3 regions of the Gordonia malaquae genome follow, and region 3 is predicted to be linked to each of the others. Evidence: riboswitches for the same ligand, from Rfam matches in the RefSeq annotation. Region 3 holds a riboswitch; each other region holds the start of a gene.

Region 1 (10,053 bases), on a different contig from region 3:
GAGCAGGCCGCGTCCAACGCCCTGATCAGGCCGCTGTCCGCCTACTCGGGACCGCAACAGCGCCCGCTTCCCGCCTGAGAGCGGCGTCCAGCCCACCTGCTCGAGAGAGGCAGCGAAGAGTTTCATGTTCGACAAGATCCTGGTGGCGAACCGCGGTGAGATCGCGGTCCGCGCCTTCCGAGCGGCGTACGAACTCGGTGCGAGCACCGTCGCCGTTTACCCCGCCGAGGACAGGCACTGCATCCACCGCGGCAAAGCCGACGAGGCGTATCAGATCGGCGAGCCCGGCCATCCGGTGCAGGCGTATCTGAACGTCGAGGAGATCGTGCGGGTGGCGCGCGAATGCGGCGCCGACGCGGTGTACCCCGGCTACGGGTTCATCTCCGAGAACCCGGACCTCGCGGCGGCATGTGCACGGGAGGGCATCACGTTCGTCGGTCCCAGCGCCGATGTCCTGCACCTCACCGGCGACAAGCAGCAGGCGGTGACCGCGGCCCGCGCGGCGGGACTGCCGGTCCTGGCCGGATCCGCACCGTCGTCGAATGTCGACGACCTGCTCGCCGCTGCCACCGACATGACCTTCCCGGTGTTCGTGAAGGCCGTCGCGGGTGGTGGTGGTCGTGGCATGCGTCGGGTCGGCGAGATCGCAGAGCTCGCCGAGGCTATCGGGGCGGCGTCGCGTGAGGCGGCCGCCGCGTTCGGAAATCCGACGGTGTTCCTCGAACAGGCGGTCGTGAATCCTCGCCACATCGAGGTGCAGATCCTGGCCGACTCGTACGGTGACGTCGTCCATCTATACGAACGGGACTGCAGTCTGCAGCGCCGACATCAGAAGGTCGTCGAGATCGCGCCGGCGCCGAACCTCGAACCGGCGCTGCGTGAGCGGATCTGCGCGGACGCCGTCGCGTTCGCGCGCCAGATCGGCTACTCGTGTGCGGGCACCGTCGAGTTCCTCGTCGACGAACGCGGTCAGCACTTCTTCATCGAGATGAATCCGCGCATCCAAGTGGAGCACACGGTCACCGAGGAGATCACCGACGTCGACCTCGTCGCCGCGCAGTTGCGGGTGGCGGCGGGAGCGTCCCTCGCCGACCTGGGTCTGCGCCAGGACACGATCGCGATCCGCGGTGCCGCACTGCAGTGTCGCATCACCACTGAGGACCCGGCGGCGGGCTTCCGCCCGGCGACCGGGAAGGTCACCGCGTACCGTGCACCGGGCGGCGCGGGCGTCCGGCTCGACGGCGCCGCGGCCCTCGGCAGCGAGGTGACCGGACACTTCGATTCGATGTTGGTGAAGCTGACCTGTCGCGGCGCGGACTTCGACACCGCGGTCCGACGAGAACGTCGTGCGCTCGCCGAGTTCCGGATCCGCGGCGTCACCACGAACATCAGTTTCCTGCAGGCGGTGCTCGACGACCCGGACTTCCGTGCGGGCCGGATCACGACGGCGTTCATCGAGGACCGGCCCGACCTGCTCACCGCGCGCGTCGACGACGACAAGGGCACCAAGCTGCTGTCGTATCTGGCGGATGTGACAGTTCACAAGCCGTACGGCGAACTGCCGACGCCCGTCCACCCGCACACCAAGCTGCCCGCGCTCGACCGGTCGGTCCTCGCATCACCGCCTGCCGGTTCCAAACAGCGGCTCGACGGGCTGGGCCCCGCCGGATTCGCACACGCGCTCCGCGAGCAGAAGGCCCTGGCCGTCACCGACACCACGTTCCGCGACGCTCACCAGTCTCTGTTGGCGACACGCGTCCGGACCAGCGGACTGTCGGTGGCCGGGCCGTACGTCGCGGCGACGACACCGGAGCTGCTGTCGGTGGAATGCTGGGGAGGCGCCACCTACGACGTGGCCCTGCGATTCCTGAAAGAGGACCCGTGGGATCGGCTGGCGCGCCTGCGGGAGGCGATACCCAACATCTGCCTGCAGATGCTGCTGCGCGGCAAGAACACCGTCGGCTACACCCCGTACCCCACGGATGTGACAACGGCGTTCGTGCGTGAGGCCGCCGATACCGGCATCGACATCTTCCGCATCTTCGACGCCCTGAACAGCGTCGACGCGATGCGTCCGGCGATCGACGCGGTCCTGGAGACCGGCACCACGGTGGCCGAGGTGGCGATGAGTTACACCGGAGACCTCGCGAACCCCGCCGAGGACGTCTACACCCTCGACTACTACCTGCGGTTGGCGGAGCACATCGTCGACGCCGGCGCGCACGTGCTCGCGATCAAGGACATGGCCGGTCTGCTCCGTCCGGCCGCGGCTCGCACCCTGGTGTCGGCGCTGCGATCGAACTTCGATCTGCCGATCCACCTGCACACCCACGACACGCCTGGCGGCCAGTTGGCGACGTATCTCGCGGCGTGGGAAGCCGGTGCTGATGCAGTCGACGGTGCGAGTGCCGCATTGGCGGGGACGACGAGTCAGCCGTCGCTGTCGGCGATCGTGGCGGCGGCCGCGCACACCGAGTACGACACGGGACTCGACCTTGGTGCGGTGTGCTCGATGGAGCCGTACTGGGAGGCGGTCCGTCGCGAGTATGCGCCGTTCGAGTCGGGCATCCCGGCGCCGACGGGCCGGGTGTACACGCACGAGATCCCGGGCGGGCAGCTGTCGAACCTGCGACAGCAGGCGACGTCGATCGGTGTCGGCAACCGCTTCGAAGCTGTCGAGAACGCCTATGCGGCGGCCAACGATCTGCTGTTGCGTCCGGTGAAGGTGACACCGTCGTCGAAGGTGGTCGGCGATCTGGCGATCGCATTCGTCGCACAGGGTGTGACCGCAGAGCAGTTCGCGGCCAACCCGGCGGCGTACGACATCCCCGACTCGGTGATCGGCTTCCTCAACGGGGAACTGGGGGAGCCGGCCGCCGGTTGGCCCGAGCCGCTGCGATCGCTGGTCCTCGCAGGCCGCGAACGCCGCAGTGTCGTGACCGAACTGACAGTGGACGATCTCGATGCGCTGAACACGGGCGGAACCGTCCGCAGGCAGGCGCTGAACCGCTTGCTGTTCGCCGGCCCTACGGCCGACTACCTCGACCACCTGGTGAAGTTCGGCGACACGTCCAAGCTTCCGGCGCACCAGTTCTTCTTCGGGCTGCAGCCCGGTCTGGAGCATCGGGTGAAGTTGCGCCCGGGCGTCGACCTGCTGATCTCGCTGGAAGCGATCAGCGAGCCCGATGACACCGGCGTCCGTACCGTGCTGCTTACCGTCAACGGCCACCTGCGGTCGGTGTTCGTCCGGGACCGCGGTGTGGACGCGGTCGTCGCGGCCGCCGAACAGGCGGATAAGAACAATCCGAGCCATGTCGGCGCACCGTTCGCCGGTGTCGTGTCGGTGACGGTGGGCGTGGGGGACACGGTCGCCGCGGGGGCGGTCGTCGCGACGATCGAGGCGATGAAGATGGAGGCGTCTATCACGAGTCCGACGGCGGGAACCGTTCGGCGAGTCGTGTTCACCACCGCAACCGAGGTGTCGCCAGGCGACCTCCTGGTGGAACTCGGCTGAACTCCGTCCGCCGCGGTCCGGCTCACCAACGGACCGCGGCAGACGACGACTGTGGCCCGCGAGAATTCTCGCGGGCCACAGTCGTCGTGTGGGCCGGTCAGCGCACGGCGGCCGCGGCCTGAACCATGTTGGTCAGCGCTTCGGTCACCTCGGCCGTGGTGCGAGTCTTGAGCCCACAGTCGGGATTCACCCAGAGACGGTCGGCCGGGACCGCGTCCAACGCCTCCCGCAGGGAAGCGGTGATCTCTTCGACTCCGGGCACGCGCGGTGAGTGGATGTCGTAGACGCCCGGCCCCACCTGCGTCGCGAAGCCGATCGCGTTGAGGTCGGCGAGCACCTCCATGTGCGAGCGGGCAGCCTCGATGGAGGTGACGTCGGCGTCCAACCCGGCGATCGCGCCGATGACTTCCCCGAACTCCGAGTAGCACAGGTGCGTGTGGATCTGCGTCGCATCGGTCACGCCCCCCGTCGAGAGACGGAACGACGTGACCGCCCAGTCGAGGTACGCCTCGCGGTCGGCGGCACGCAGCGGCAGCAGTTCGCGGAGGGCCGGTTCGTCGACCTGAATGATCGCCGCACCCGAGCGTTCGAGATCGACGGTCTCATCGCGGATGGCGAGCGCCACCTGGTTCGCCGAATCGGCGAGCGGCTGATCGTCGCGGACGAACGACCACGCCAGGATGGTGACCGGGCCGGTCAGCATGCCCTTGACAGGCTTGGAGGTGAGGGACTGCGCGTACGAGATCCAGTCGACGGTCATCGCGGCGGGGCGCACCACGTCGCCGAAGAGGATCGGCGGACGGACACAGCGTGAGCCGTACGACTGCACCCAGCCGTTCGCGGTGGCGAAGAACCCGTCGAGTTGCTCGGCGAAGTACTGGACCATGTCGTTCCGCTCGGGCTCGCCGTGCACGAGCACATCGAGTCCGATCCGCTCCTGCAGTGCGATGACATCGGCGATCTCGGCGCGCATGCGCTCGATGTAGCCGGCCTCGTCGATCGCACCGGTGCGCAACGCCTGACGCGCCTTGCGGATGTCAGTGGTCTGCGGATACGAGCCGATCGTGGTGGTCGCGAGAGTCGGCAGGCCGAGCGCGGCGTCTTGGATCACGCGGCGATCGGCGGCGGCCGTACGGGTCGAGTCGGCGCTTGTCAGAGCAGCCAGGCGGGCGCGGACGGAGTCCACGTGCAGACGCGGATCATCGGATCGGGACGCCAGCGCCGCACGTGCGGCGTCGAACTCGGCCGCCTGGTATGCCCGGCCGTGCGCGTAGGCGCGCCCCAATGCGGTGACCTCGCCGACCTTCTCCTCGGCGAACGCCAGCCAGCCGTGCAGCGCCGGGTCGAGACCGTCCTCGCCGCGGAGAGTGTAGGGGACGTGCAGCGTGGAACAGGACGTGGACACCGCGAGCGTCCCGACGACTCCGCGGATCGACTCGAGGCGGCTCAGAGCCGCGTCGAGGTCGGTACGCCACACGTTGCGGCCGTCGACCACACCCGCGACGACGTGCTTGTCGCCGAGACCCGCGGCCAGCACGGTCTCGACCGACCCGCTCACCAGATCGACGCCGACACCTTCGACACCGGTCCGCGCCAATGCGGCCAGGGCGTCGCCCGCATCGCCGAAGTACGTCTGCACGAGGATCGACGGGCGATCCGTCGCCGCGGCCAGTGTGCCGTAGACGCGTTCGGCCAGTTCAGCGAGACCCTCGTGGGAGTCGGTCACCAGGATCGGCTCGTCGATCTGCACCCAGGACGCACCCGCGGCAGCCAAACGCTCGAGCAGGTCGACATACAGCGGGATCAACTCGTCGATGCGCGCCAACGGGTTCGCATCGTCCGCCGTCGTGGGCTTGGACAGCCCGAGGAACGTGATCGGCCCGATCACCACCGGCCGGGCAGGGACGCCTTGCGCCCGGGCTTCAGCCAGTTCGGAGAGGATCTTGGTCGGATCGAGGGTGAACGTGACGTCGGCGCCGATCTCCGGCACCAGGTAGTGGTAATTCGTGTCGAACCACTTCGTCATCTCCAGCGGCGCCACGCCGTGTGAACAAGGCCCGCTCGCTTCGCTCCCGGCGCCGTCTGAACCGCGCGCGGCCGCGAAGTACGCCTCGAGCGGGTCGTCGATCGATGTGACACGTGTCGGAAGCGCTCCGAGGAGTACAGCGGTGTCGAGGATCTGGTCGTAGTACGAGAACGTGTTGACCGGGATCGAGTCGAGTCCGGCGGTCAAGAGTTGGCGCCATCCGTCGCGGCGGAGTACGGCGGCGACCGATTCGAGGGCGGCACGGTCGGATCGACCGGCCCAGTAGGCTTCGATTGCGCGCTTGAGCTCGCGATTCGCGCCGATCCGGGCCGTGCCCGGCACGGTCGCGGTGAAGGGTGATGTTGTCGGATGTGTCGTGTCGAGGGACATGACTGTTGTATCTCCTGCATGCGGTGCGGACGGCCGTCGCCCTGCGGGAGATGTCACGAATGGACGGTCCGTCGAACGACGACCGTGCACTCGGTGTCATCGCCCAATCCACGAGGCGGACAGCCACCGGGCGCGGCGCGCCCAGTACAACCGGCAGGTCTTCGGGCTCGTCGGCGGGCGCGTGGGCGCACCTACTGGCCGTCGCTTCCCAGACCCGGATGTTCACGGGTCCAGTGCGTGTGACGGCGGTCGTTCCGACATACCGCTGCGGGACAGCTCCGGTTTCTCACCGGATTCCCTCTTCGTGACGACGCCGGGGCGGCACCACGTCGACGCTCGACGGCGACACAGGGGCTCCATGGTGAGCGCTGCCGAGCGAACCGATTGCGGCCACAGTCTATCGACGTGCAATCGCGAATCCATCATCGAAGGATGACGTGGGTTTAACCCTGGCGTCATGGACGAAAGGTCATCCTTGGCGTGCCTTGAACCTGGGATTCAGCTTGTTGATGACGTACACGCGTCCGTGTCGCTTCACCACCTGTGCGCCGGGTTGGTTCTTCAGTGACCGCAGCGATGATCGGACCTTCATGGTTCCTCCTCTATAATGAAAATGACAATCATTACTATCACACGGAGCGTCGCCGCTGTGCTCCTCGTACCCAGGGAGGATGTCGAGATGCGACATCGTCCGTACGGTCGGGACCATGTCTACTCACGTGATCGCATTCGAATGGACAGAGGCGAACCGCGCAGGGTTGATCGAGACGCCGGTCCGGATCGCCTGCTACGTCGTCGCCGCGCTGGTGATCAGGTGGCTGCTCTTCCGGGTGATCGATCGAGCCACACGGCCCAGATCGCGCACCACGCCTGACGAGCGTTCGGGGATGATCAAGGCCCTGCGGGACAAGACCAACAGAACCGCGCCCAGAGTGGTCACCCGACGGGCGCAGCGCGCCAAGACGATCGGGTCGGTGCTGAAGTCGACGGTCTCGGTGGTCGTGGTGGTGTGGTTGGCGCTCTCGATCCTGTCGGAGCTCGATGTGAACATCGCCCCGTTCATCGCGTCGGCGGGGATCATCGGACTCGCCATCGGTTTCGGCGCCCAGCACCTCGTCGCCGACTTCGTGTCGGGAGTGTTCATGATGATGGAGGATCAGTACGGGGTGGGCGACATCGCGGACTTCGGCGACGTCGTCGGTGAGATCGAATCGGTCGGGTTGCGGATCACCACCGTCCGGGACATGGATGGAACCCTCTGGTACATCCGCAACGGTGAGATCGAACGTGTCGGAAACATGAGCCAGGACTTCGCCGTCGCCCGTGTGGAGGTGCCGGTCGCGACCGACGTCGACCTCGATCGTGCACAAGACGTGGCGCTTGCGGCGGCCGTCGACGCCGCGGCCGAAGGGGCGGTCGTGAAGAACGTCCGCGGGGAGCCGGAGATGCTCGGCGTTCAGGAGGTCACCCCGTCCCACGCCGAGCTGCGGCTCACCGTCAAGACCGAACCCGGAGCGCAGTGGTCGGTGCAGCGTCATCTGCGCAGCAGGATCCTGCGCGCATTCGACACCGAGGGGATACGACTCCCGTTGCAGCCGTGGGGCGCACCAGGGGCGTCCGCACAGGCCTGACAGGCGGCGAGCGGCCCTCCACCGGTCAGTGGAGGGCCGCTCGGGTCTGCAGTGCTCCGGACTACTTCGTGATTGCGCCGATCAGCTTCGGACGCAACTCCGCTGCAGCGATCACCTCGTCGACTGAACCGACCCGGACTGCGCGGTTGATGTCGTGGACGGCGTCGAACTCCGCCGCCAGCTCGGAGATCTTCTCGGCCCGCACCGAGGTGCGGAGCTCGTCGAGTTCGGCGGCCAGGGTCGCGCGGTCGGCGCCCGTCGCCTCGGTGACACGTTCTGCGAGGGCCTCGACGCGAGGATCGTTCGCGGTGCGTACACCCACCTCTCCGGAGAACACGACCGCCGCAGCGGGCGCGCCGCCGAGCACCGACGCGAACGAACCGTCGACGGCCAGAACAGTCATGTTCGGGTTCAGCGCCTTGGAGAACACGACGAACGCACCGCCGTGATAGCGCGAGATCACGCAGAAGGCGATCGGGCCGTCGAAGTTGATGATCGCGCGGCCGATCTCGGCGCCGTACTCGAGCTGGAGCTTGCGCAGCGACTCGGGCGAGCCGTCGAAGCCCGACAGGTTCGCCAGGACGACCACCGGACGGTTGCCGCTCGCCGCGTTGATGGCCCGTGCGGCCTTCTTCGACGACTGCGGGAACAGGGTGCCTGCGCTGAACGTGTCCGGGCCGTCGGTCGGGAGGAAACCCCTGCGGTTGATCGGCGTCGACTCGATGCCGATCAGTGTCACCGCGTGACCGCCCAGATGAGTGTCCTGCACAACGACGGTCTCGGCGTCGGCCATGCCCGCCCACCGTTCGAGCGCCGGCATGTCCTGGTCGACGACCGCGCGCATGACGGATCGGATGTCGAACGGCTTCTTACGGTCCGGGTTCGCGGTCGCGGAGAAGATCTCGCCGACCGTCGCGAAGTCGCTGCCCTCGAGCTCGTGCGGGAAGTCGGAGATGTCCCGGTCGATCGGGTCTGAGCTCGTCGCACCGCGCGGTCCGGCCTCACCTGGCGCGACGTAGGTGTGGTCGTAGTGGCTCATGACGATCTCGATGGCAGCGGCCGTGTTGGGCGCCCAGTACTGGGCTTCGCCGTTCGGCCCCATGATGCGGTCGTATCCGCCGAGTCCGAAGTTGTCCTCCGCCGACACGCCGCCGGAGAAGTCGAGTGCCTGCTTGCCGGTCAACACCATCGACGAGTCGGGTGTCATCACCAGGATGCCCTTGGTGTGCATGAGCATCGTCGCTTCGGCGTTCCAGTAGGCCTGACCGCCGACGTTGATGCCGCTGACGACGATGTTGATCTCGCCGCCGTCCTGCGTGAACTCGACGATCCGCTTGAGTGCGGCCGCCACCCAGTCGAGATTCTCCGTGCCCGAGTCCATCTTGACTGCGGCGCCGGAGGAGATCGCGTACCACTCGACGGGAAGCTGCTGCTCCTCGGCGAGATCGAGGGCTGCGATGTAGCGGCGGCACTCCGGTTCGGTGAGGGCGCCGAGCGCCTTCGTCGGATCGCCGAGCATGACGACACGACGAACCCCTTCCGGGTACTTCGTCGTCGGCGTGCTGACTGTTCCGACGACGACTGCCGCGGTGTTGCGGCCCTTCGCGCGATCGACCGGCTCGAGTGCACCGTCGTCGTTCAGGTCGTACTCGGTGAAGTCGCCGAGCTGTTCGACGAGCTCGTACGGGTAGGCGGTGCCGCGGCTGGTGGCCTTGAGGACCTTCTGGCGGTACGCATCGATCGGTTCGACGGGATCGTTGCTCGGGTCGCCGACGGTGACCAGCGGGCGGCCGTTGTCGTCGAACGTCACGTGGATTGCGACCTTCGTCAGCTCACGCGTGTCTCGATCGCGCTGCCGGGCGATCAGCAGCACCTCTTCCAGGCCTGCACCGTCCACGGACTGCGTGCGGACGGTGTGCGCGACGATCTTTCGGACTTGCTCGCGCGACACGTCCAACGGCGGCCAGATGTACATGACGATGCGGTTGGTGTTGAACCGCTTGCCGCGCGGACGCTGGGCCTGCGCCGAGCGGATGGTGTCCACACACGTGGCGAAGGTGGTCTCCGCAGTCGGCAGGGTCAGCAGTCCGTCGTCGTCGGTCACCGCGGTCAGGTCGCGGATCTGAGCGAACGCGATGAGCCGGTCGTCGGCCGGGTTGGCCTTGGCCACAGCGCGGAACAGGTACACCTCTTCGTCGTCCGACGACGACATGCGGGTCAGATCGAACTTGCGGAGACGTTCCATCTGCATGCGCCGTGCGATGTGGGGGTGGAGGCCGCGGATGAGGCGGTCCTCGGCGAGGCCGGTCGCCGCCGGGCGGAACGTGAAGTGATGGTGCATGGTGTCGCCGCCTGAGCCTGCGACAGTCGCGGTGATGCGGCGAACCCGCTCGGGCAGCAACTGCGCGCTGATGACCTCGTACAGCGCGGTCGCGAGACCGTCGAAGTCGTCGGGCTGGTTCTCCCAGCGGACGTACACGTCGGCGTCCACC
Region 2 (10,053 bases), on a different contig from region 3:
AGCAGATGGAGATGGAGTTCTTCGTCAAGCCCGGTGACGACGAGGAATGGCACCAGCACTGGATCGACGCTCGCTTCAACTGGTACGTCGATCTCGGCATCGACCCGGAGAACCTGCGTCTCTACGACCACCCGAAGGAGAAGTTGTCGCACTACTCGAAGCGCACCGTCGACGTCGAGTACAAGTTCGGCTTCGGCGGCAACCCGTGGGGTGAGCTCGAAGGCGTCGCGAACCGCACCGACTACGACCTCCGTACGCACAGCGAAGCGTCCGGCGACGACCTGGTCTACTTCGACCAGGCGACCGGTGAGAAGTACACGCCGTTCGTGATCGAGCCCGCCGCAGGCCTCGGCCGGTCGATGATGGCGTTCCTGTGCGATGCGTACACAGACGAAGAGGTCCCGAACGCCAAGGGCGGCACCGACACCCGCACGGTGCTCAAGCTCGACCGTCGTCTCGCGCCGGTCAAGGCCGCGGTGCTCCCGCTGTCGCGGAACGAGAAGCTGTCGCCGAAGGCGCGCGACCTCGCCGCGGAGCTGCGCAAGCACTGGAACGTCGAGTTCGACGATGCTCAGGGCATCGGCAAGCGTTACCGCCGTCAGGACGAGATCGGCACGCCGTTCTGCGTGACGGTCGATTTCGACACCCTCGACGACCAGGCCGTCACTATCCGTGAGCGCGACACCATGAGCCAGGAGCGTGTCTCGCTGGACAAGGTCGTCGAGTACCTCGCCGGCAAGCTCATCGGTTCCTGACCTCGTGCGACACCGAGCCCGCCGCCGTACTTCCGGCGGCGGGCTTCGTTGTACGCGCTGCGATCAGGCGAGCGCGGCGACGACGCCGAAGCCGTCGTCCCAGCCTGCGACGAGTCGTGCGTCGCCGATGGCTGGTTCGGCGAGGTCGTGGGTGAAGAGGATGGTGTCGCCCGTCGAGGCGCCCTCGAGGCGGATCCGGACGGGCGGGTCCATCGGAACGACGCTCCCGTCGGCTTTGTGGACCTCGAGTGCGGCTTGCTCCAGATCTCCGTGCAGCGCACGTGTGAAGCAGTCGACGCCAACGGGGTCGGCGGCGGCGTCGTAGATCCACCTGTCGCCGAGCACGGAGTGGCTCATCGTTGTGATGAGATGTGCGTCGGCGCCGGGCAGGGGAGCGTCGCGGTAGGTGAGCGGAACGTGCAGCACGCGGTCGCCACGCGTGACGAGCAGTGCTTCGACGCCGACTCTGCCCGCTGGGTCGTCGAAACGATATCCGCCGATCATCGTGACCTCGCCTGAACCACCCCACGGGACCGCATCGAGATGCGCGATGACGAGTTCGAGTTTGGTGGGCGTGATCGTCGCCTGGTGCAGGACTGCCATCTCTGCAGAGCGTAGTCGGTACTGTTCACGTGTGAACCCGAGATTTCTCATCTTCTTCGCCTGCGTGCTGATGTTCGTCGCCTGCGCCATGATGGTCGGTCAACAGCAGTGGATGATGCTCGCGATCGCCGTGCCGGTCTGGCTGGCGATCCTCGGCTTCTGGGTGTACCGGCAGCGGACTCGCTAGGGCTTCTCCTCGGCAGCGGCCCGGAGTGCGGCGACCTCACTCTGCAGTTCGGTTATCCGGTCGATGTACGGCTGGACCCGCTCACGAACTTGGTCTGCTGTGTATTGAGGGACGAGGCTGCGGGAGCAGTTCCAGTCGAACGCCTCCACGTCGACGACGATGCTGCGCTCGCATGTCGCGGAGATCTCGCCGTCGTCCACCCGGCGAAGTCGGCGAAGGAGTTCGGGGTCGTCGGACACGTGTGCCCGGCCGAATACTTTGAGACGACTGCGCAGTGGATAGTCGGCGACGAAGATCGCGACGCGGCCGTCCGCGTCGATGTTGCCGGTGGACACGAATTGACGGTTGCCGCGGAAGTCCGCGAACGCGATCCGGTTGTCTCCTAGGTGATGGACGAATCCCGCTGGACCGCTTCGGTATTGGACGTACGGCCACCCTGATTCGGTGACAGTTGCGAGATGGAATTGAAAGGCGGACGTCAGCATTGACAGCTCGCGTGACCCGAGTTCCTGACGGCCTTCATCGACCGGAGCCTTGTCGCCTGACATGTCTCCGCCGTAGGCTCCGACGCTGCCGGCCGACCGTTGGCGCGCTCGGGCGGCGTCGCCGAACACGATGCGCTGGTAGCGATTTCCCATGACCTTCAGTGAACACCGATCCTTCGTTCGAAGGACGCCTTGGCGTGCTGATTGTGCTGGTGAGCACATTTTCCAAACAGAGTAGAACGTGTTCTAGTTCGCTGATGTAGTGTCGCCGACATGGACCGACTGAGTGGCCTTGACGCAAGCTTTCTCTACCTTGAGACCCCCGAGCAATTGATGCATGTCTGTGGGCTTCTCGTCCTCGACACGACGACAATGCCCGGCGGCTACTCGTACGCCGCCATGCGCGACACCCTGGAATCGCGAGTGCGGAAGGTCCCGCAGTTCACTCGCAAGATCAGGCGTGTTCCCCTCGATCTCGGGCACCCGATCTGGGTGAACGACGACCATTTCGACATCAATCACCACTTCCATCGCATGGCGCTGCCTAAGCCGGCGACCTACGCCGAGCTCGTCGAGGTGTGCGGCCATCTCGCCGGACTGCCGATGGACCGGAACCGCCCGCTATGGGAGATGTGGCTGATCGAGGGGTACATCGATTCGAACGGGGTCGAGAAGGTGGTGATCTTCTCGAAGATGCACCACGCGACGGTCGACGGCGCCTCGGGCTCGAACCTCATCTCGTACCTGTGCAGCCTCGAGCCGGACGCGCCCCCGCTCGCTCCCGACGCGGACGCCCGCAACGAGAGCGGCCCCGGCGGCCTGGAACTGTTCGGTCGAGGACTTCTGGACACGCTCGCTCGTCCGCTGTCGATCCCGAAGATGGTGATGCCGTCGGTCGGGCTGATCACCGCGACGATCGGCCGCGCACGCGAAGGAACGGCGATGGCGCCGCCGTTCACCGCGCCCCGCACCTCGTTCAACGGGACCATCAACGGTCATCGCACGATCGCCGTCGCCGACATGGATCTCGAGGACATCAAGACTGTCCGTCGAGCCACCGGCGCGACCGTCAACGACATCGTCCTCAGCGTTGCCGGCGGTGCACTGCGCGCCTACCTCGACGAACGTGGTGAACTTCCGGAAGCGCCCCTGCTCGCGTCGGTTCCCGTGTCCGTTCGCGGCGAGTCGGAGCGCGAGGGCGGCGCGAACAAGGTCTCGGCGCTGTTCGCACGTCTCGGGACCGACATCGACGACCCGATGGAGCGCCTCCAGTCGATGACGGAGGCCAACAAGAACGCCAAAGAGCACCACAAAGCGATTCCCGCCGACACGTTGCAGGACTGGGCCGAGTTCGCGGCGCCCCGGACCTTCGGACTCGCAGTCCGGGCCTACGCTGGTCTGCGCCTCGCCGAGAAGCACCCGGTGGTACACAATCTGGTGATCTCGAACGTGCCCGGACCGCCGATCCCGCTCTACTTCATGGGTGCGCGGATCGACGGCCTCTACCCGCTCGGACCGGTCTTCCACGGTGCGGGCCTCAACATCACCGTTCTGTCTAACAACGGCGTGGTGCACGTCGGAATCATCGCCTCCGAGTTGAGTGTGCGCAATCCTCAGACCATGGTCGAGCACTTCCCGCGTGAACTCGCCCGACTCAAGGAAGTCGCTGAATCGGGGGCCGCCGCGGTCGACTAGGGCGGGTAGTCACTCGACGACGGCGGCGCTGAACGTCGGCGGATCACCCAGGAACGGGCGGTGCGACGGCGGCTGGTTGCCGTCGACGTCGGCGACCCCGAGTTCCTGGGCGATCTCGGCTCCGACGAGGACCTGCCCGGTCCGGTCCATCAGTGCCGGGTCGCGATGCAGCGCGTCGATGATCCTGCCCGGGAACTCGACGCTCTCCGCCGTCGCGGCCAGTCCTTCGTACATGGCCGGATCGGCGGCGAACGCGGCCATCGTCCGTTCGGTCTTGAGCAGACCCATCCACAGGGAGATCACGGCGACGCCGAACGGTTTGAAGTCGACGGCCATGTCGTGGGCCATCTTGTCCACGGCGGCCTTCCCGGCGCCGTATGCCGGTCCGTGCATGTAGCAGGATCCGCCGAACGACGACGTGTTGACCACCAGGCCCGAACCGTTCGCGGCGAGCAGCGGGCCGGCGTAGAACGACGACACGTACGACGAGCGCATTCCGACGTCGAACAGGTCGGTGAGATCCAGTGGCTTCTCCCAGAACGGCCCCTTCTTGGTGAGCGCCGACGGGATCGCGATCGCGTTGTTCACCAGAATGTCCAGCTTGCCGTGTTCGGATCGGACACGATCGAACAGGGCTGCGACCTGGGCGTCGTCGGAGTGGTCGACGATCACGGGGATGCCGACTCCGCCGCGGGCGGTGATCTCGTCCGCGGTCTGCGCGACGGTGCCGGGCAGGTCGGCTTGGCCGTCAGCCGAGGTGCGGCCGGTGACGTAGACGGTGGTGCCGCTCGCGGCGAGTGCAAGGGCGATGCCTTTGCCCGCACCACGAGATGCTCCGGTGATAACGGCGATGCGGGTTGCGTTCATGTCCATCCTCAGTGCGTACTCCTGCTCGATTCGACGAAGCGTGTTCGCTCCCACCGAGCGGGAGGGAAGTCAGTTGGGGGTGCTGTTCTCGCGCCAGCGCGCGAGGACGGTGTTCGTGGCCTCGATGAGGACTGGGACGAACGCGTCGGCGTTCATCACGCAGCACGAGTGTCCCGCGTCGACCTCGTGGATGGTGGCACCGGGAATGCGTCGTGCCATCGCCATCTGGCGGGCCGGGGGGATCGCTTTGTCGCGCAACGGGACGACAACCGCGGTCGGAACATCGATCTGACGGATCCACGGCTTGGTGTGGTGGCTGCCGATCGCCGCGACAGCACGTCCGACGGCGGCCGGGCGAGTGGACTTGAACTCGGCGAGCGCCCACCTGTGGATGTCGTCTCTGGGATCGACAGGCCGGGGAGTCGCGCCTTTCGCCGGTGTCCGCCGACGGGGCGAACCGAGAGACATTCCCATGGCGCGATGAAACAGACGCTCGGTCGTGTTGGTCTGGAATTGATCGGTGCTGGCGCACAGCACGAGCCCGCCGACACGATCGGGATGCTGTCGCCAGACGCGCTGCGCGATGAGCGATCCCATCGAGAAGCCCGCGATGATCGCCTTGTCGATGCTCAGTGCGTCCAACACCGCGGCGGCGTCGTCGGCGCAGTCCTGCAGCGTGAACTTGTCGGTGTCGATGCCGCGACCGTGCAGTCGTTGGTCCATCGTGATGACGCGGAACTTCTTCGACAGCGCCGGAATGCTCGGGAACCACGTCAGCAGGCCGGTGGTCGACAATGCATGCAGCAGCAGAATGGCGGGCGCGTCGTCTGTCGGGCCGGGGGTGTCGGTGACGTACGTCGATCCGCGCCCGGGGAGTTCGACCATGCGGCCGTCGGGGATCTCCACGTCGGGGATCCGGACGTTCGCGGGCAGACGGGAGCCGAGGTCCCGGCGTGTACTACTCATCGATCCAGCCTTCGGTCGGCAGCAAGAAACTGGAACACGTTCCAGTGGTTTCGATCACTATGCCACAGGTCGACTTACGCTCGATCATGTCGAGTCGTCACTCGACGTAGTCGTGTCCGTTCCAGCGCAGGGTCTTCTTCGTGATCGTTCCGCCCGCGCAGTCGGGCGTGCAGTTGTTGCTGCTCTGTTCGATCACGTACCGCCCGTCCGACCCCGGGCCCTTCGCCTCGGCGTAATAGAACATGAGCTTGCCCATGTATCCCGATTCGTCGACGCCTGGATCGGCGAAGCCGGTCGGAGTCGGGACCAGGACGATCACACCGTCGTAGCGGCCGGGATTGTACTTCACAAAGGTGTTCCCGGTGATGTCGGACGCCGGGGAGTAGAACGACAGGCTGTCGTCATAGACACCGACCTTGATGACGGGCAGGACCGCCCCGGAGCCGGTCACCGAGATCACGCAGCCTTCGCCCATCGAATCGCCTGGTGCAACGAGGAACACCCGAACCGTGCCCAACTGGGGATGCTTCACGTCCGTCGTTCCGTTCACCGTGGTCGGGCATGTGCCGGACGGTGGCGGTGAATCGGGCAGCGGTGTCTGCGGGGCGGGTCTTGCTGCGCATCCGCAGACGACGACGTCCAGGATGCGACCGGAGCTGCCCGCGCCCTGCACTCTCGTCCGGTATCCGGTGCCGTCTGCCGTGCCCGCGTCGAACACGACGGTGCGGGTCCCGTCGGCGTTGTCGGAGTCGGAGACCGGCTTGCCGTAGAACCTCGTCGCGTCTGCGACACTGCTGCCGCGACCGATGCCGTCGATCGTGGTCGTCCCGCTGCCGGGACGGATCTCGACGAGAACCCCCGTGCCGGCGAACGCCCAGTCGCAGTCGTGCCAGTGGTGCACCGTCAGGTCGCCGTCGCGTGTCGACGACCTCGGGAAGTCCGGATGGTCGCGGCGGATGTCGATGATTCTGTCGCCCAACTCGATTCCGTTGAACGACGGACCATTGAGAACTGTGGATTGCGCCTTCTCGTCCTGCGTCGCCAACAGCCGTGCCGCCAACTGTGCCCCGTTCGCTGCGCCGACGAACATTCCTCCAGTGCTGTCGGCGACGCATCGCAGCTGGTCGCTGGCGTCACCGGAGGTCTTGAACCCGACGGTGGAGATCGACAGCTTCGGGTGAGAACGCTTGAGCTCCTTCGCCACGTCGCACGGTGGGGTGCCGCAGGTGTCCTCGCCGTCGGAGATCAGCACGATCGACGCGGCGGTGTCGTCGGGCAGCTGCTCGGCGGCGCGCTTCAGCGATTCCGCGATCGGTGTGAACCCACGAGGCACGACTCCGTTGACAGCCGTCCGGGCGGAGTTCTTGTCCACCGCACCGAGCGGGACGAGAACGCTCACGTCGCGGCAGCCTGCTCGGCGTTCCCCACGTGTGTTCCCGGTGCCGGTGCCGTAGGTGAGGATCGCCAGTCGTGATCCGGCTGGAATGGCGTCGATGAGCCCCGTCGCCGCTGATCGTGCAGCGTCGATCCGCGCGCCCGGCGCATCCGCGATGAGCATCGAATCGGACGCGTCGATGATCAACGCAGTCGGCGCGATGGCGGTGATCGTCTTCGACGTCGGCGCAGGCTGGGCGACCCGTGCCGGTGAGCCTTCGACGGAGCAGCCCGCCAAGACCGTGATGGTCGTCAGGACAGCGGCGGCGAGCAGGCGACGACAGGCGTTCACCAGCGCAGATTACGTCCGCGGAATCCTCGACGGCCGAACGCCACGACTCGATTCCTTCGAACGGACGAACTGCAGGGCCGAGGACTTGTAGTCCGAACGCGCTAATGCAGGTCACGATTGGGCACGCATTCATCACATTTCGGCACGAGACCGGTGTGGTGGGATTGAATTCGGGACACCATTGTCATCACCCGATCCTCTGAATTCTGAATCCTGGAGTGCCCTCATGAAGATCCGTCTTGCCGTCGCCGCCGTCGCGGCGTCCGCAGCCCTGCTCGGCGGTGTCGTCGCCGCACCGGCCCACGCCGCACCGACCGGCCAATCCCTCGCCGCCAAGAACGCGCTCGATTCGATCAACCCGCAGCCGCAGGACGCCGCGGACGTTGTTGACGGCATCGAGGCCGCCAACAAGATCCTCAAGCAGTTCGGCATCACCCCGTTCACGCCGACCATCGGCGCGTGCACGGACTTCACATTCCCTCTTGCACTCGGTGGCGCCGTGCCTGGTCCGTACACACCTCCCATCGGAGATTTGACGATCGATGGCGGTCTGCTCGGCAAGGCAGACTTGAACGCAGTGCAGAAGGGCGAGATCCTGTACGGATTCGTTCCGGTCGGCGTGTTCAACGACTCGGGCGACAAGGGCGGAATGCAGGTTGCGTGGTTCAACGTCAACACGTTCAAGGGTGGACTAGGCGAGAAGATGGGTGGCATCACCGACGTCATCCTCGACGGCGTCACCAAGCGGATCGGCAAGCTCGCCCCCGGACTGAAAGAGCTGGCGCAGGCCGCAGTCAACTCCACACTCAAGCCTGCCCTGAATCTGATTCCGTCCAACGGGGTCCGCGGTGGAATCGTCGACACCGGGTCGGGAACGGTGCTCTCCGCGATTTACGGATCGGTGAAGAAGGGCGATGCCACCTGCTACTTCTTCCCGTCACTCGGCATCGCGACCGCGAAGTAGTCCCGCACCACCGCACACAACGCCGCCCTCCTCCGCTCATCGGGAGGAGGGCGGCGTTGTGTGCGGTGAGCGGCCGGACCGTACGATGGACGGGCCAGCGCGCCCGACGAGTCGGGTAGGGAATCCGGTGCGAATCCGGGACTGACGCGCAGCGGTGAGAGCGACGCTCTGGACAACATGCCACTGGTGAGAACTGGGAAGGCGTTCGAGAAGCGGCAGACCTCGAGTCCGAAGACCTGCTGGCTCCGGCGGGCAGCGGCCTGCAGGATCCATTGAGAGTCTCGCGCACAGACTCGGACCCGCTGAAGGACTCCATGTCTCTCACCGCACGTCGTGCCCTGATCGGTTCGACCGTTCTGATCCTCGCCCTCGCCGGATGCGGCGCGACCGATCCCGAGCCGCCGAGCACGTCCGCCGCAGGATTCCCCGTCACCCTGCAGAACTGCGGCCAGTCGTTGACTGTCGATGCGCCGGCCCAGCGCATCGTCTCGCTGAATCAGGGGAGCACCGAAGTCCTGTTGTCTCTGGGGCTCGCCGACCGGATGGCGGGCACCGCAACGTGGACCGACCCCGTACTGCCGTCTCTCGCCGACGCCAATGCGAGAGTGAAACGGATCTCCGACGACTGGCCGTCGTTCGAGGCTGTGCTCGCCGAAGAACCCGACCTGGTGACCGCGTCGTTCGGTTCCACTCTCGGCAAAGGCGGCACCGCGCCGCGCCAACGCTTCACCGACCTCGGAGTGCCCACCTACCTCGCGCCGTCGGACTGCGAAGGCAAGAACGACACCGGCGGGGACGGGTCCCGAGACGAACCGATGACACTCGACTCGGTCTACAAGGAGATCACCGAACTCGGCGCCCTCACGGCGACGACGGATCGGGCGACTGCACTCATCGCAGAACTGAAGGGGCGCGCTCAGGCCGCCGCCGACTCGATCGACGCACGTGGGACGCGGGTCGCCTACTGGTTCTCCGACTCCGAGTCGCCGTACCTCGCAGGCTGCTGCGGCGCGCCGGGCGTGATCACATCGGCACTCGGTCTGATGAACGTCTTCGACGACACGCATGACGAGTGGCCGCAGATCAACTGGGAGGTGGTCGCGAGCCGGAACCCGGACGTCCTCGTCCTCGGCGACCTGACACGCGACATCCAGACAGGCGAATCGGCGCAGGGCAAGATCGCGTTCCTCGAATCCAACCCGGTCACTCGTGAGATGGACGCAGTGAAGAACAAGCGCTACATCCTGCTGTCGGGGGCTGCGATGAACCCGTCGCTGCGGACGGTCTACGGCATCTCCGATGTGGCGGCCGGACTGAAACGGCTCGGCCTGGGCAGATGATCCACCGCCTGCAGACTCGCCCGACCGCCCTCGCCACGCTGTGGCTGGGCGGCCTGGTGCTGCTGACGATCTCGATCGGGTTCGCGGTGACGATCGGCCCATCCGGTCTGGGCATGTCCGACGTCGCCGCATCCGTGCGAGCGGAGATCGTCGGCGGCACGTCGGGTTTGAGTCGGCTCGAGGAGTCGATCATCTGGCGACTTCGACTCCCGCAATCGGTCTTGGCCGCCGCCTGCGGTGCGGGTCTGGCGGTGTGCGGCGGCGTGCTGCAGTCACTGCTTCGGAACCCCCTCGCCGACCCGTTTGTCCTCGGTGTCTCGTCAGGCGCGTCGGTCGGTGCGGTGTCGGTGATTCTGCTCGGCGTGGGTGCAGGTGTCATCGGCATGGCCGGAGGCGCGTTCCTCGGCGCCATCGCCGCGTTTGCGCTCGTCCTGCTCCTGGCTCGGCTCGCGGGTGGCACCACCG
Region 3 (10,053 bases):
TCGTGGACGTCGTCGGGGTACCCGCGCGTGGTGAAGCAGTGGACTCGCGGCACCGACCTCGCGTCGGCGACGACGGTGTTCACCGGTTCCGTCGACGACGTCGCGGTCGGCGCCTCGTTCGACCCGACGCCCGGCTTTCCGCGACACTTCGTGTACCGGTCGACAGACTTCTACAACGCCGAGCAGTTCGAACTCCGAGACGGTGAGCTGCGCACGGTGGACGTCCCGTCGGACGCCGACTTCTCGGTACGGCACGACGTGATGCTGGTGACCCCGAAGTCCGAGTGGACCGTCGACGGTGTGGCACGGCCGGCCGGAAGCCTGTTGGCGTTCGACTACGAGCGCTTCCTCGACGGCGACCGCACGCATACTGTGCTGTTCACGCCGGACACGCACACCAGCCTGGAGACGTACGCGATCACGGCGACACGACTGATCCTGGTGACGCTGCACGACGTCGCGACCCGGCTGCAGTCGATGGAGTTCGGCACGTGGACGCCGGCAGAGCTGCCGGGCGTCCCGGATCTCGCGACGGTCGGAGTGCTCGACACCGACGCCGATCACAGTGACGAGATCTGGATGTCGTCGAGCTCGTTCACGCAGTCCCCGACCCTGTTGTACGGCGACGCCGTGTCCGGGGTGGCTCCGATCAAGTCGTCGCCCGAGCGGTTCGACGCGTCGAATGTGAGCACCCAGCAGTTCTTCGCGACCTCGGACGACGGCACCCGGGTTCCGTACTTCGTGATCAAGCGCGACGACGTCGAGTCGGGCCCGACCCTGCTCTACGGCTACGGCGGCTTCGAGAACTCGCTGACACCGAGCTATCTGGCCGTGGCTGCGCGGAACTGGATCACGCGTGGCGGGATCTATGTGTACTCGAACATCCGCGGAGGCGGTGAGTACGGTCCGTCGTGGCACACCCAGGCGGTGAAGGCGGGACGTCATCTCGTGTACGAGGACTTCTCCTCGGTGGCTCGGGATCTCGTGGCACGAGGATTCACCACTCCCGCGACCCTGGCCGCGCAGGGCGGATCGAACGGCGGCCTGCTGATGGGCGTCATGGCGACCACGTACCCGGAGCTTTTCGGCGCGTTGGTCTGCCAGGTGCCTCTGATCGACATGCGGCGGTATCACCTCCTCCTGGCGGGAGCCTCGTGGATGGCCGAGTACGGCGACCCCGACGACCCGGCCGAGTGGGAGTACATCTCCGCGTACTCGCCGTACCAGCGGGTTCGCTCCGATGTCGACTACCCGCAGACGCTGGTCACCACCTCGACCCGCGACGACCGCGTGCATCCCGGTCATGCCCGGAAGTTCACCGCCGCACTCGAAGCCGCAGGCCAACCGGTCCGGTACTACGAGAACATCGAGGGCGGTCACGGCGGCGCGGCCGACAACAAGCAGGCGGCGTTCAAATCGGCCCTCGCCTACGAATTCCTCTGGCGCACTGTCGGCGCGACTGATCGCTGACCCTCCCACGGCGACTGCGTCGGAGATTCGGGGATCGTGTTACGTTTCATGGCGTCAACCAGCCTCGACGCGGGAAGTCGGTGTGAATCCGACGCGGTACCCGCCACTGTGACCGCTTCACGCGGCAGCCAGACCTCCGCTCGAGCTGATCTCGTCGTCGGGGCGGAGTGTCCCCGAGAGAGGCGGATGCCGTGCACCCGCATGTCCGCAAGGCCACCATCGCGTGTCTGCTCGTCATCGGATTGGCCGTCGCGGGCTGCTCCGAGTCGACGTCGAACGATGCGGGCGCTGCTCGCGACTGCATCACAGATTTCGACGCGAACACCGACTACTTCCCCGACAAGTCGACGATCTCCGACGCGTCGGGACTGGCGATCGAATACCACAAGTCGTACCAGGTCCTGACGGTCAAGGAACCGTCGCCAGGCGCGCGGCCCGTGTCGTACGTCCTGGTCCGCTGCGGTGCACCTGCGCCGAAGCTCGACGGAGCTCTCGCGGAGGCCCCGCAGGTTCAGGTGCCGATTCGCAGCATGTACTCGGGATCCACGACACATCTGCCCGCGATGGCGGCCCTCGGCGCCGCCGACACGGTGACCGGTGTGAGCTCCACCGACTACGTCTCCACCCCTGAGATCCGCGCACGGATCGACGAGGGCGACGTGGTCCAGTACGCCGACGCTGGTGTGCCCAACGTCGAGAAGGTGATCGCCGGACAGCCCGACGTCCTGGTGTCCGACGGCAACGAGGATCCGTCGTACGCGAAACTGCGGCAGGCGGGCGTCCCGGTCCTCGCCAACGCCGACTGGCTCGAGGCGAGTCCACTCGGTCGGGCCGAGTGGATCAAGTTCTTCGCCGCACTCACCGGTACCGAGACGAAGGCGGCCGACGTCTTCAGCACCATCAAGTCGGAGTACACCAAGGTGCAGCAGAAGACGACGAACGCACCGAAGACCGACGTGCTGCTCGGCGGCATCGAGAACGGCGCGTGGACGCTCGCCGCGGGCGGCAACTACTTCGGGCGGCTCGTCCGTGACGCGGGCGGCGACTACCCCTGGGCCGCGGACCCGTCGACCGGCTCGTTGCGTCTCTCGATCGAGTCCGTCATCGACAAGTCTCGAAACGCCGACGCGTGGCTCCTCTCCGACATGACCGTCGCGTCCCTCGCCGACCTGTACAAGCAGGACGAGCGGTACCGGGTGTTCGCACAACCGGCCAAGCGTGCGTGGAACGCGACGAAGGCGATGAGCGCGACCGGCGGAAACGACTACTGGGAGCGCGGCGTCCTCCGTCCCGACCTCGTACTGGCCGATCTCGCGGCGATCCTGCATCCAGACCTCTTCCCCGACCACAAGTTCGCGTTCTACCTCCAGCTCCCGCAGCAGTGACCACTCCCGTCACCGCCGACACGGTGAAGGCTCGCGGCACAGCCGAAAAGTGGACGGCGCTGATCGTCTTCGCCGTCGTGTCGGTGTTGGTGACGGCCGCGATCGGTGCGGTGATGATGCCGCTGTCCGACGTGGTGCACGTGTTGATCGGCGGCACTGCGTCGGATGCGGGCCATGACGCGATTCTGCGCCTGGTCCGGCTGCCGCGGATCGCGACGTCGGCGATCGCGGGCGCCGCTCTCGGCGTCGCCGGCCTGCAGATGCAGACGCTGTTCCGCAACGCGCTCGCCGACCCCTACATCCTCGGCGCCAACTCGGGAGCGAGTCTCGGAGTCGCGATCGTCGCTCTCGCAGGCGGCGCGGGCGGACCGGCGTTCGTCGGAGTCCTCGCCGGATGGGGTCGTCTCGGCATCGTTCTGGCCGCCGCGGCGGGCGCGGCGGCAGTGCTCGGCGTGATCCTGCTGATGGCCGTCTGGGTCCGCAACGCCGTCACGCTGCTGTTGATCGGCGTGATGCTCGGCTCGGTGACCGGCGCGCTCGTCGCGGTCCTCATCGTCTACGCCGATCCCACTTCGGTCCAGAAGTACATGATCTGGGGTCTCGGAACGTTCTCGTCGACGTCGTGGAGCGACATCCAGGTGGCGGCGCCGATTGTGGCGGTGACGATTCTGGTCGTGTTCTTCACCGTCCGACCGCTGAACGCCTTGCTCCTCGGCGAGGGCTACGCCCGCTCGATGGGCGTTGACCTTCGTGTCGCGCGAACCGTCACTCTGCTGTCGGCGGCCCTTCTCACCGGTGTCGTGACGGCGTTCTGCGGGCCGGTCGGATTCCTCGGCCTGGTGATTCCGCACCTGGTCCGGGGCCTGCTCCAAACCTCCGATCACCGGTCGTTGATTCCGGGGTGCGCGCTTGTCGGCGCGACCCTCGCCGTCTGGTGCGGCGCCCTCGCCGACCTCCCCGGCGATCACATGTCGCTGCCGCTGAACGCGGTGACCGCCCTCATCGGAGCACCCGTCGTCATCACCGTCCTGCTCCGCGGACGCGCACAGGGAGGTGCGGTGTGACCGGGCTCGAACTTCAGAAGCTGACCGTCGGGTATCGGGGACGGCGAGGCCGCACAGTCGCCTCGAACCTGTCCGCCGTGGCGGCGACGGGCCGCCTCACGTCGTTGATCGGGCCGAACGGTGCGGGCAAGTCGACACTGCTCCGGACCGTATGCGGTCTGCAGCCGCCCCTGGCGGGCTCGGCGGTCCTCGCCGACGGCACCGACGTCACGACGTTGAAGGCAGCCGGCCTGGCACGCCGCATCGCCGTCGTCACCACCGACACCGTCGATCCCGGCCGGCTCACGGCCCGGGAGGTCGCCTCCCTCGGCCGAACGCCGTACCTGTCCCCGACCGGACGACTCTCCGCCGACGACCGTCGCGTCACCGACCGCGCGTTGGACGCCGTCCGAGCGACGGATCTGGCCGACCGACCGTTCCACGACCTGTCCGACGGTGAACGGCAGCGTGTGCTCGCCGCGCGAGCTCTCGCACAGGAGCCGGAACTGCTCGTCCTCGATGAGCCGACATCGCATCTGGACGCGCCGTCACGCGTCGAGTTCCTCGATCTCCTCGCGACGTTGGCCCGCGAGCAGGGCATCGCCGTCCTCATGTCGTCGCACGAACTGGAACTCGTCATGCGCCTCTCCGACGAGGTGTGGCTGCTGCGCGGTGACGGGACCATGACAACCGGCACGCCTGCGGCACTCGCCGCCGACGGTTCGGTGTCCGCGGCGTTCGATCGTGGACGTCTCCGCTTCGACGCCGATCAGCTGACGTTCGTCATCGACGGAAGTGGAACGACCCTCGGGTGATCTGCAGTCGCGACCGGCCGAGGGTGATCGGGTACATGGCGAAGCCGATGAGCATCGCGATCAGGTGCCCGGCGTCGGTGAAGTCGGGTGTCCCCACCGCGAACGGCGCGATCACCGTCGCCAGCGCGATCGCCGCGTAGACCCACCGCCACGGCGGCGGGAGACGGTAGGCGAGCACCGCGATCACCGTGGCCATGAAGTAGCTGACGCCTACGTCGATCGCGTCGCGCAGCGTGGGGTCGGCGCGGCCGTGCCCGATCGCCAGATCGAGGAGCCCCTGACTAGCCAGCGTCGCAAGGACGTGTCCGGCGAGTCCGACCACGACGAATCGTGCGGTGCCGAGCCATCGTTCGGCGACGGCGAGGAACACGGTGAACCCCACGACGTAAGGAAGCCAGTACGCACCGTCGAGCCAGAACAGACTGGTGATCATCGGGCGCAGCGGATGCTCCGACAGGTTCTCGAGATTCGTCGATCTGCGACCCAGGATGTCGTCGAGGGAGCCGGGCGACACGATGTGCTGCACGATCGTGGTCGCCAGGAGGACCGCCAGCCACAGATAGGTGGCGGGTGCGCTGCGAATCCAGCCGACGACCGCGCGGACCACCGTCCGAAACCTGCTGTCGGACGTGGTCGCCATCTCCGTGGGTCAGTAACTGTAGGCGCGTCGTCCTGCGACGACGCGAGACACGAGCCCGACTGCGATCACAACGGCTCCGACGGCGCCGACGATCAGCGACACCTGTACTAGATCGGACGAGACGCCGTCCGCTACGACTTCGACGGTGCGGCGGGCGGCTTCGTCGGTGTCCGCAGCCTTGTCGCCTGCAAGGGTGTTGATGTACTGCGCGACTCCGTACGCCCCGAGGGCTGCGAGGACCACTCCGACGCCGAGCCACGCGAGCACTGTGCTGCGGCGGTTCGCGGTGAGCAACGCGACGACCGCCGCGATCGCCGCCCCGATCAGGGTCAGCCACGAGGTCTTGTCGATCAGCTCGCCGGACGACTCCAGCGAGCCCGCCGTCAGGCGGTGCTGATCGATGCCGACATAGATGGCCTTGTCGACCACGATCGGCGTCGGCAGCGGCGCCGTCGCCAGCACCCGGTTGACCATCGGCGTGATGTTGACGTCCATCACGTGAGTGTCGGTGTCGGGGCCCGGAGCGTTGAACAGCCAGTCGTGCTGCTGCCGGGCGATCTGTTCGAAGTCCATCACGAAGCCCTCGCTCCGCGCATAGTTTGTGGCGAGCGGCTGCACGATGGTCCCCGCGAGCGGAACACTCGTCTGGTCGACGACCGCCGCCGCGACCTTCTCCGCGAAGTAGTCCTGCACTTCGGTGTTGCGTGCCGCGTCCGCGGCGGACGCGGCGAATCCCTCCGTCGACACGACTCGCTGCGACACCCACATGCTGGGGACGGCGACGATCATGCAGACCATCGCGACAACGGTGAACAGGCCGGAGACAAGACTTCGCACCCGTTCGAGGCTACCGGCTGCTCGGCTTACTCGCCGACGAGGTCGCGGGCACGGCCCACGACGAGCGGGTCCGGCGCTCCGACGATCGACGCGTCTTTGCCGTCGTAATCGTGCAGGCTCAGCACGTACCGCATGGCGTTGATCCGGGCGCGCTTCTTGTCGTTGCTCTTCACAACCGTCCACGGAGCATGGTCGGTGTCGGTGTCGGCGAACATCCGCTCTTTGGCGTCGGTGTACGAGTCCCAGCGATCAAGCGACGCGAGGTCCATCGGTGAGAGCTTCCACTGACGGACCGGGTCGATCTGACGGATCGCGAAACGAGTCCGCTGCTCGAGCGGTGTCACCGAGAACCAGAACTTCACCAGGTGCACACCGTCGTCGACGAGCATCTTCTCGAAGGCGGGCGCCTGATGCATGAACTGGTCGTACTGGTCCGGCGTGCAGAAGCTCATCACTCGCTCGACGCCAGCCCGGTTGTACCAGGAGCGGTCGAAGAAGACCATCTCTCCCGCGGCGGGAAGATGCTGCACATACCGCTGGAAGTACCACTCGGTCGACTCGCGCTCCGACGGCTTCTCCAGGGCGACGACGCGCGCGCCGCGCGGATTGAGGTGCTCGTTGAAGCGTTTGATGGTCCCGCCCTTGCCTGCCGCGTCACGCCCCTCGAACAGGAAGAGATGACGCTGGCCGGTCTGCTTCGACCATTTCTGCAGCTTGAGCAGCTCGATCTGCAGGCGCCGCTTGGTGACCTCGTACTCGCGGCGGCTCATGCGCTCTTCGTACGGGTAGTCCTCACGCCACGTGTCGACGACGTTCCGCTCGGGCAGCGTCAGCAGGATCGGGTCGTCGTCATCGTCGTCGACAACGGTGAAGTTGCCGGTGTCGCGCAGGTCGACGAGCTGCTGCAACGCCTCCCGCCCCGACACGACACTCAGGTCCGGACCGATGTTCTGCTGAGGCTGCACATAGCCGTCGACGTTCTCCACGGGCACAGGTTATCCCGGGCAGCGCGATTCGGCAGGGTACGAAAGTCCCACACCCCGGTCGATCGGCAAGCCGTACACCCGATCAGCTGATGTTGATCGAGCCGGTCTTGAGACAGTAGGCGCCCGTATTGCTGTCGTAGGCGGCGCCGAAGCCGCCCGCGCAGTAGGTTCCGCCGGGCCCGGCGTACGCCTGTCCACCCCAACCGCCGATGGCGATCGACGTGCCGCCGCGGCGGGCCATGGCAACCGACTCCGCCTTCGGTCCCGTGGTGATCGAGTATGCGTTGCCGCCGTAGATGCCACTCGACAGGGCCTGCGAACCCGGCTGCAGGTTCTTGCTCGTGGCGCTGCCTCCGGTGGTGGCGACGGCTGTCGCGATGCCGCTGTTGCTGGTGTCCTGTGCGGTCGCGCGGGAGCCGGGCCCCGCGTTGGCGATGCAGTGGCTCTGCCCGTTCGCGTGTTCGGTGCGGGCGTTGTCGACGGCGCTGCAATTGGTCGCCGCGCCTGCGTCGCCGCCGCCGAAGAGTGCCATCAGGCCGAATGCGCCGCCGCATGCGAGGGTGGCGATGACGGTTCGCGCGCCGATGACCCGAAAACCTTTGTGACCAGATGAAATACCCACGTCCCGTCCTTCTGCATCCAATGCTGCTGTCGCTCGATCAGTCTCAAAATGAGGTTACCTTCGCCACAACAGCCCCCGCCATGTGCCATGAATCGTTATCCCGCTGACACTGCCTCGAGACCGACTCCTTAACAGGTCAGCGGAGAAAGCGATAGCCCATTCCGGCTTCGGTGATGAGGTGGCGAGGATTGGACGGGTCGTCCTCGAGCTTGCGGCGGAGTCCCGCGAGGTACACGCGGAGATAGTTGGTCTGGTTCACGTAGGTCGGTCCCCACACCGCGCCGAGGATCTCCCGCTGACTGACGAGGTTGCCGTCGGCGCGGACCAGCAGTTCGAGGATTCCCCACTCGGTCGGCGTGAGGCGCACCTGTTCACCGTCGCGCAGCACACGAGTCCCGGCCAGGTCCACCTGGATGGAGCCCGCGTCGACCACCGGCGACGGCGCGGGCGCGGCCGACGCACCCCGTCGGATGGCGGCGCGGAGGCGAGCGAGGAGCTCTTCCATGCCGAAAGGTTTCGTCACGTAGTCGTCGGCACCTGCGTCGAGCGCGGTGACCTTGTCCGCGGCGTCAGTCCGCGCGGACAAGACGATCACCGGAACGGTGCTCCATCCGCGCAGGCCGTGCAGGACCGTGAATCCGTCCATGTCCGGGAGGCCGAGATCGAGCACGATCACGTCGGGCGACACCTTGGCCGCGGCCTCGAGCGCACCGGCCCCGTTCGATGCCGTGGTCACGTCGAATCCTCTGGCGCGCAGGTTGATGCGCAGGGCTCTCAGCAGTTGCGGCTCGTCGTCGACCACGAGCACGTGTCCGGCGGACATCAGGACTCCTCTCCGACGGGCAGATCGACGACCATCGTCGCACCTCCACCCGGCGTGGTCGTGACCGACAGGGTGCCCCCGACCGCGGTGACGAACCCGCTCGCGACGGACAGCCCCAACCCGACACCGGAGGTGTTGCGGTTCTGGTCGCCGTATTGATGGAACGGCACGAACACGCGGTGCACCTCGTCGGTCGGGATGCCGTCGCCGTGGTCGATCACCCTGATCAGGCAGCGCGGGTCGCCGTTGTCGTCGACGGCCATTTCGGAGTGGATCTCGACGTCGCGTGATCCATGACGGAGTGCGTTGTCAACGAGATTCGCGAGCGCCCGCTCGAGGAGTCCGGCGTCGGTGACCGCCCACGCCTGATCGATGACGACGGGGATGTCGACCGCCGCCGGATCGCGCAAGGCGACAGCCGCGGTGGCACGGTGGATCACCTCGGCGAGGAAGGTCGGTCGGAGTTGCGGCCTGACGACTCCCGCCGCGAGACGCGACGAGTCGAGCAGGTTTCCGACCAGTGCGGACAGCTGGTCCAGCGACTCGTCGACGGTGGCGAGGAGTTCAGCGGTGTCCTCTGGCGAGAACGTCACATCGGCGCTGCGCAGACTCGACGCGGAGGCTTTCGCCGCGGCAAGCGGCGTCCGGAGATCATGGCTGACCGCGGACAGCAGGGCCCGGCGAAGCTCGTCGGTACGGGCCACCTCGTCGGCGAGCGCTGCTTCGGCTGCGAGTCTGTCGCGTTCTGCGGCGGAGGCCACCTGGTTCGCGACGGCCGTCAGGACCTGCCGGTCGCGGGCGTCGATAGACGAGCCCGCGAGGTTGAGCCGATACGCGCCGTCGTACGCCGGGCACACGGTGTCCGGATGATCGGTCGGCTCGCCACCGACCGACGCGACCACACCCGCGTCGTTCTCGATCCACACCGCGGTCTGCAGGTACGTGCCACGTACGCGCTCAAGAAGGTCCGCGACACCTGCGCCGTCGAGGACCGCCCCGGAGAACAGTGCGAGGAGCTCCGCATCGCGGCTCGCTCGCTGCGCCTGGACACGGCGAACGGTCGCCGAATCGACGAGCGCGGCGACGGCGATCGCGATGAGCAGCATCACCGCGAGAGTGATCACGTTGTCGGGTTCGGCGATCGTGAAGGTCAGGCGAGGATCGGCGAAGAAGAAGTTCAGGAGCAGGCCGGACGCGATAGCCGACAGCGCGGCGGGTGCCACACCGCCGAGCATCGCGACGGCGAGCACACCCACGAAGTACAACGACGACTCGCTCGCGAATCCGAGCCACGTATCCGTCGCGTACACGATCCCGGTGACGATCGCGGGCACGATCAGCGCGAACACCCAGCTCAGCGGACGATGGAATCGCGTCTCGCGGATGTCGAACGGGTTGCGCGGTTTGGCCTCGTCATGCGTCACCATGTGCA

The links. A riboswitch is a leader RNA that binds a small molecule or an ion and turns the genes downstream of it on or off. The one in region 3 is predicted to bind cobalamin.
Region 1: it holds a riboswitch for cobalamin, as region 3 does, so the genes downstream of both, metE (5-methyltetrahydropteroyltriglutamate--homocysteine S-methyltransferase) here and WFK36_RS20360 (ABC transporter substrate-binding protein) in region 3, are expected to answer to the same signal.
Region 2: it holds a riboswitch for cobalamin, as region 3 does, so the genes downstream of both, WFK36_RS05035 (ABC transporter substrate-binding protein) here and WFK36_RS20360 (ABC transporter substrate-binding protein) in region 3, are expected to answer to the same signal.

Annotation. Positions count from the first base shown of each region.
Region 1 is NZ_JBBCUB010000004.1:115,977-126,029, reverse strand. Features, by position in the region: gene WFK36_RS15030 (bifunctional 2-methylcitrate synthase/citrate synthase) at 1-78, shown strand, start outside; gene WFK36_RS15025 (pyruvate carboxylase) at 125-3,514, shown strand; gene metE (5-methyltetrahydropteroyltriglutamate--homocysteine S-methyltransferase) at 3,612-5,930, opposite strand; cobalamin riboswitch at 6,068-6,263, opposite strand; gene ykgO (type B 50S ribosomal protein L36) at 6,400-6,522, opposite strand; gene WFK36_RS15010 (mechanosensitive ion channel family protein) at 6,638-7,561, shown strand; gene WFK36_RS15005 (ATP-binding protein) at 7,623-10,053, opposite strand, start outside.
Region 2 is NZ_JBBCUB010000001.1:1,005,052-1,015,104, forward strand. Features, by position in the region: gene WFK36_RS04990 (glycine--tRNA ligase) at 1-755, shown strand, start outside; gene WFK36_RS04995 (maltokinase N-terminal cap-like domain-containing protein) at 819-1,358, opposite strand; gene WFK36_RS05000 (hypothetical protein) at 1,390-1,545, shown strand; gene WFK36_RS05005 (pyridoxamine 5'-phosphate oxidase family protein) at 1,542-2,183, opposite strand; gene WFK36_RS05010 (WS/DGAT/MGAT family O-acyltransferase) at 2,304-3,725, shown strand; gene WFK36_RS05015 (SDR family NAD(P)-dependent oxidoreductase) at 3,735-4,592, opposite strand; partial or broken gene WFK36_RS05020 (alpha/beta fold hydrolase) at 4,770-5,558, opposite strand; gene WFK36_RS05025 (vWA domain-containing protein) at 5,656-7,284, opposite strand; gene WFK36_RS05030 (hypothetical protein) at 7,511-8,248, shown strand; cobalamin riboswitch at 8,327-8,506, shown strand; gene WFK36_RS05035 (ABC transporter substrate-binding protein) at 8,563-9,588, shown strand; gene WFK36_RS05040 (FecCD family ABC transporter permease) at 9,585-10,053, shown strand, end outside.
Region 3 is NZ_JBBCUB010000007.1:68,381-78,433, forward strand. Features, by position in the region: gene WFK36_RS20355 (prolyl oligopeptidase family serine peptidase) at 1-1,470, shown strand, start outside; cobalamin riboswitch at 1,502-1,626, shown strand; gene WFK36_RS20360 (ABC transporter substrate-binding protein) at 1,662-2,855, shown strand; gene WFK36_RS20365 (FecCD family ABC transporter permease) at 2,852-3,919, shown strand; gene WFK36_RS20370 (ABC transporter ATP-binding protein) at 3,916-4,713, shown strand; gene WFK36_RS20375 (rhomboid-like protein) at 4,682-5,353, opposite strand; gene WFK36_RS20380 (hypothetical protein) at 5,363-6,190, opposite strand; gene ppk2 (polyphosphate kinase 2) at 6,217-7,182, opposite strand; gene WFK36_RS20390 (DUF6764 family protein) at 7,259-7,798, opposite strand; gene WFK36_RS20395 (response regulator) at 7,935-8,621, opposite strand; gene WFK36_RS20400 (DUF4118 domain-containing protein) at 8,621-10,053, opposite strand, start outside.